2 linked regions of the Gluconacetobacter diazotrophicus PA1 5 genome follow. The protein of the gene in region 1 interacts with the protein of each later gene in a pairwise test. Links are inferred from orthologs where the notes say so. Each region holds a gene or a part of one and is shown on either strand. Other genes may lie near its edges.

The links. The genes of interacting proteins can lie anywhere in the genome.
Region 2: the proteins of rpsL (region 1) and rimP interact in binary tests that used the Escherichia coli proteins (3 or more experiments, as listed by UniProt). The link is inferred for Gluconacetobacter diazotrophicus PA1 5 from one-to-one orthologs.

The regions. Positions count from the first base shown.
Region 1 is NC_010125.1:3,500,545-3,503,350, reverse strand. It holds rpsL (30S ribosomal protein S12), read left to right. Parts: upstream 1-1,120; coding sequence 1,121-1,492; downstream 1,493-2,806. Other genes in the region: tuf (elongation factor Tu), read left to right, coding at 2,079-2,806; rpsG (30S ribosomal protein S7), read left to right, coding at 1,508-1,984; rpoC (DNA-directed RNA polymerase subunit beta'), read left to right, coding at 1-650. UniProt on the Escherichia coli protein: With S4 and S5 plays an important role in translational accuracy. Interacts with and stabilizes bases of the 16S rRNA that are involved in tRNA selection in the A site and with the mRNA backbone.
Region 2 is NC_010125.1:1,362,825-1,365,794, reverse strand. The notes cover bases 1-2,939. They hold rimP (ribosome maturation factor RimP), read right to left. Parts: upstream 1,813-2,939; coding sequence 1,189-1,812; downstream 1-1,188. Other genes in these bases: GDI_RS06455 (AAA family ATPase), read left to right, coding at 2,619-2,939; GDI_RS06460 (hypothetical protein), read left to right, coding at 2,023-2,622; nusA (transcription termination factor NusA), read right to left, coding at 1-1,170. Outside these bases: more of GDI_RS06455, read left to right, coding at 2,940-2,970.

The DNA of each region.
Region 1 (2,806 bases):
TCGTGAAGAACGACGAGACGGGCGAGGAGACCGACTACCTGATCCCGAAGGGCAAGCACGTGTCGGTTCAGGAAGGCGACTTCGTCCGCGTGGGCGATCCGCTGGTCGACGGTCCGCGCGTGCCGCACGACATCCTGAAGGTCCTGGGCGTCGAGGCCCTGTCGGACTACCTGGTGAACGAAATCCAGGACGTCTATCGACTGCAGGGCGTGAAGATCAACGACAAGCACATCGAGGTGATCGTCCGCCAGATGCTCCAGAAGGTCGAAATCCTGGAGCCCGGCGACACGACCTACCTGATCGGCGAGACGGTGGATCGGATCGAGTTCGAGACCGAGAACACGAAGCGCCTGAACATGGGCGAACGGCCCGCCCAGGCGATGCCCGTGCTCCAGGGCATCACCAAGGCGTCGCTGCAGACCCAGTCCTTCATCTCGGCGGCCTCGTTCCAGGAAACGACGCGCGTCCTGACCGAAGCCGCGACGGCGGGCAAGAAGGACACGCTGAACGGCCTGAAGGAGAACGTGATCGTCGGTCGCCTGATCCCGGCCGGCACGGGCAGTGTGATGAACAAGCTGCGCGCCATCGCCGCCGGCCAGGACCGCCAGCGCCTGGCGCAGGCCCGTCCGGTGGTCAGCAAGGCGGACTGATTCGCCCGCGAATCGCGCAACTTGCGATGGAAACAGGGCCGGGTGGCGACACCCGGCCCTTTTTTTATGGCTGCGGGCCGCTTCCGGCGTGAATCCGGCTGGTCCGAATCGGCAGGATGTGGGATAGGGCAGCGGCGCGGGGGTTCTGCCGTGGCTGCATGACAGATGCGGCGGATCGGCGCGCTCAAACTGGCGGGGATTGGCCGCGAATCTCAAGGTAACACTTGACTCTCGGCCTTCTGCTTCGTAGGTTCCGCGCCCTCGGCTAGCCCCGTCTCGCAGGACGTCGTTGGCCGTCGAATGCAGCATGCAGGCATGCGGTGCCGTAACCCCCAGAGGGTTGCCAAGGCCGGATGTGAATATGATGCCCAGGCGAATGATTCTCATTCGGTGGGATTTTGTTGTGAACGACAGTCGGCAGCCCGATATGCGGTTGGCCGGCCGAAATTTGTAAGGATCGGGAAAGGCGTATGCCGACCATCAACCAGCTGATCGCCAAAGGCCGCGAGCCCGCAGCCAAGCGCAATAAGGTGCCTGCCCTTCAGGGTTGCCCGCAGAAGCGTGGTGTCTGCACCCGCGTCTACACAACCACACCGAAGAAGCCGAACTCGGCCCTGCGTAAGGTTGCCAAGGTGCGTCTGACGAACGGCTATGAGGTCGTCAGCTACATCCCGGGTGAGGGCCACAACCTGCAGGAGCACAGTGTGGTCCTGATCCGCGGCGGTCGCGTCAAGGATCTTCCGGGCGTGCGCTATCACATCCTGCGTGGCGTTCTGGATACCCAGGGTATCGCCAAGCGTCGTCAGCGTCGCTCGCTCTATGGCGCGAAGCGTCCGAAGTAAAAGGAATAACCAGGCATGAGTCGCCGTCACCGCGCAGTGAAGCGCGAGATTCTTCCCGATCCGAAATTTGGTGATGTCGTCATCACGCGCTTCATGAATGCGCTCATGTACGACGGCAAGAAGTCCACCGCCGAAGGCATCGTCTACGGTGCGCTCGAGGTGCTGCGCCGCCGTGGTGGTGCGTCCGCCGATCCCGTCGTGATGTTCCACAGCGCGCTGGACAACGTGAAGCCGGCCGTCGAGGTCCGCTCGCGTCGCGTCGGCGGTGCCACCTACCAGGTGCCCGTCGAAGTCCGGACCGAGCGCCGTCAGGCCCTGGCGATCCGCTGGCTGATCGACGCCTCGCGCAAGCGTGGCGAGAACACGATGCAGGAACGCCTGTCGAACGAGCTTCTGGACGCGGTCAACAACCGTGGGTCCGCCGTCAAGAAGCGCGAAGACACGCATCGCATGGCCGAGGCGAACAAGGCGTTCAGTCATTACCGCTGGTAAGTAGCGCAGGTCCGGTCTAAAGACCGCCACGCTTCCGGTTAGGAACATTTCAACCCGACTCCCGGCCAGGTGGCCGAGGTAACGGAGATAGACGATGGCAAAGGCTAAATTCGAGCGGACGAAGCCGCACTGCAATATCGGCACGATCGGTCACGTCGATCATGGCAAGACGTCGCTGACCGCCGCGATCACTAAGACGCTGGCGAAGACCGGTGGCGCCACCTTCAAGGCGTACGACCAGATCGACGCGGCGCCGGAAGAGCGCGCCCGTGGCATCACGATCTCGACCGCCCACGTCGAGTACGAGACCGCGAAGCGCCACTACGCGCACGTCGACTGCCCCGGTCACGCCGACTACGTGAAGAACATGATCACGGGTGCCGCCCAGATGGACGGTGCGATCCTGGTCGTGTCCGCCGCCGACGGCCCGATGCCGCAGACCCGCGAGCACATCCTGCTGGCCCGCCAGGTCGGCGTCCCGGCCCTGGTCGTGTTCCTGAACAAGGTCGACCAGGTCGACGATCCGGAACTGCTCGAGCTGGTCGAGATGGAAGTGCGCGAGCTGCTGTCCGCGTACCAGTTCCCGGGCGACGATATCCCCATCATCAAGGGTTCGGCCCTGGTGACGCTGGAAGACGGTGACCCGGAAGTCGGCGAGAACCGCGTGCGCGACCTGATGGATGCGGTCGATGCCTACATCCCGCAGCCGGAGCGTCCGGTCGACCGTCCGTTCCTGATGCCGATCGAAGACGTGTTCTCGATCTCGGGCCGCGGCACCGTGGTGACCGGCCGTGTCGAGCGTGGCGTGGTGAACGTCGGTGA
Region 2 (2,970 bases), 2.1 Mb from region 1 along the record:
ATAGGCCAGTTCCTCGATCGAATGGAAGCCTTCGGTCACCAGCAGGCCGGCGATGACGTCGTCCACGTCCAGCGCCTCGACGAACAGGCCGCTGCGACGGCGGAATTCTTCCTGCCGGCGTTCCGATTCCTCGGCCTCGGTCAGGATGTCGATGTCCCAGCGGGTGAGCTGGCTGGCCAGGCGGACATTCTGCCCGCGCCGGCCGATCGCCAGGCTGAGCTGCTCGTCAGGCACCACGACCTCGACCCGGCCAGCTTCCTCGTCCATCACGACCTTGGTCACTTCCGCCGGCGCCAGCGCGTTGACCACGAAGGTCGCGGCCTGCGGGCTCCAGGGAATGATGTCGATCTTCTCGCCCTGCAGTTCCTGCACCACCGCCTGGACGCGCGATCCGCGCATGCCCACGCAGGCGCCCACCGGGTCGATCGACGCGTCGCGGGAAATCACCGCCATCTTGGCGCGCGATCCCGGGTCGCGGGCGACGGCCTTGATTTCGATGATGCCGTCGTAGATTTCCGGCACTTCCTGAGCGAACAGCTTCGCCAGGAAGGCGGGATGGGTGCGCGACAGGAAGATCTGCGGCCCGCGCGGCTCGTCACGCACATCATAGATATAGGCGCGCACGCGGTCCGAATTGCGGAAGCTTTCGCGGGGGATCAGCTCGTCCCGGCGCAGCAGCGCCTCGGAACTGCCGATCTCGACCATCAGGTTTCCGTATTCGGTGCGCTTGACCGTGCCGTTCACGATCTCGCCCACGCGGTCCTTGAATTCGTCATACTGGCGCTTGCGCTCGTATTCGCGCACGCGCTGGACGATCACCTGCTTGGCGGTCTGCGCCGCGATGCGGCCGAAATCGATCGGCGGCAGCGGATCGACCAGATGTTCGCCCAGCTGGATCTCGGGCTTGAACTTGCGGGCGATGTGGAGCGGGATCTGGGTTTCCTCGTTCTCCACCTCCTCGACGGCCTCGGTCCAGCGGGACAGGCGGACGTCGCCGGTCTTGCGGTCGATGGTCGCGCGGATATCCTTTTCGTGCCCGTACTTGGCGCGGCCGGCCTTCTGGATGGCCTGTTCCATCGCCTCCAGAACCTCCTCCCGGTCGATCGCCTTCTCACGCGCGACGGCATCGGCCACCAGCAGCAGTTCGGGACGGGAAACGGACGTATCCATCAGAGCCTCCAGGACGTCTCAGTGAGTCTTGCGCGCCGGCCGCCGGCCGGGCTTCGGGGATTTTCCGGCCCCTTCGGGGGCCGCTTCCGTAGTATCTTCCTCGCCCTCTTCCGGGGCCCCACCGGGCGCGCGCATCATATGGGCACTGGCCGCGATCAATTCATCGGTCAGGACCAGCCGCGCGCGGCGCATGTCCGACAGCGGCAGCGCCACCTCGGTCCCGTCTTCCAGGCGCAGGCGCCCGAACCCGTCCTCGGCCCCCAGCAGGATGCCGGAAAACCGCTTGCGGCCGTCGATCGGGATATTCACCTCGGCCTTCGCCAGGTGGCCCGCGAAGCGCGTCCAGTCCTTCGCCCGCGTCAGGGGACGGTCGATTCCCGCCGACGAGACCTCGAGCGTCCAGGCGCCGGGCAGCGGGTCCTCGACATCCAGCACCGCGCCCACCGCGTGGCTGATCTGCTCGCAATCCTCGATCGCGATCAGCGTGCCGTCGGCACGGTCGGCCATGATCTGCACGGTCGGGCTTTCCCGGCCCAGGATCGCCACCCGGACCAGTTCGAATCCCATGTCGGCCAGGACGGGCGCCACGATGGCGGCCACCTTGGCGTCCAGGCCGGTCAGGTAGGGAAGGTCTGCGTCCAAAACAAAAAAGGCGGCCGGTCAGGCCACCCCCCAAAAAAGCGGAAGATGAAGGAATGAGGTCGATATAGGACACAACGGAAGGTTTCGCAAGGTGCCCGTACATCCCCCCGCCGGGCGCGCGGGCGGCGTGGCGGCGCGGTACATTACATTACAATCACATCGCCGTTTCGATACTTGCACCGTGGCACGGGCCAAACGCATGATGCCGGAATGAGGCCGACGCCCGATCCCGAGCCCCGCGCAACCCCCGACGAAGCCGGCCCCGGCAAGGCCCGGCCGCTGTGGTACGGACTGGCGGCCGGCGTGATCGTCATTGCCGGCTTCAGCGCCCGCATGGCCCATGAACAGGCCCAGCCGGCCCCCGCCCCCGCGATCAGCGCCGATGGCGCGGCAGGCGCCGCCGGAAGCGCCCATGTGCTGAACAGCACGCAGCAATTCGCCATGATCTCGCCCGACAATGCGCCGCGCGCGCTGCAGCAGTCGGGGCTGACGCCCGACCAGCAGGCGCGCATCCTGGCCGGCATCCGCAAGCGCGAATACCGGCTGGTGCGCATGCCGATCTACGACCAGGGCGGGACCGGCGGGGTCGTCACCCTCAGCTCGGGCGGCATCACGCAGACCGTGCCGCTGACCGCGCAGCCGCGCACCGTCCTGCTGCCCATCCGCATTTCCGGCGAAGTCGATATCGTCCCCGTCTCCGATCCCGGCGTCGCCGGGCTGGCGCCCGGGGCCATCACCGTCCTGGGGCCGACGCCGCTGCCCATTATCCATCGGGACGAGATGCTTGTTCTGGATGTGATCGTCCAATGAAGGCTCTTCTGCCCGCCCTGAACCGGCTGATGCCGGTGATGATGGTCATTTTCCTGATCCTGGCGAGCTTGCAGGCGGCGGCGTCGCTGCATCTTTCTCTCGCCAGTCTGACACATTTCATGGAATGGTGTGCGCCGGCCTTTCCCGTGCTGACGGCCGGGAGCAGCCTGCTGGTCCTGGCGGGTCTGATGTTCGAGACCCGCGCCGAACGGCTGGCGCGCAAGGGGCTGCGACGCCGACGGGGGTGGATGATGGATGTACTGGCCAGGCTGACCAACCGCACCGCGCTGGAAGAAATGATGGCGCGCGAGCAGAAGGAAACGGTCATCGACGCCGAGGAACTGGCGG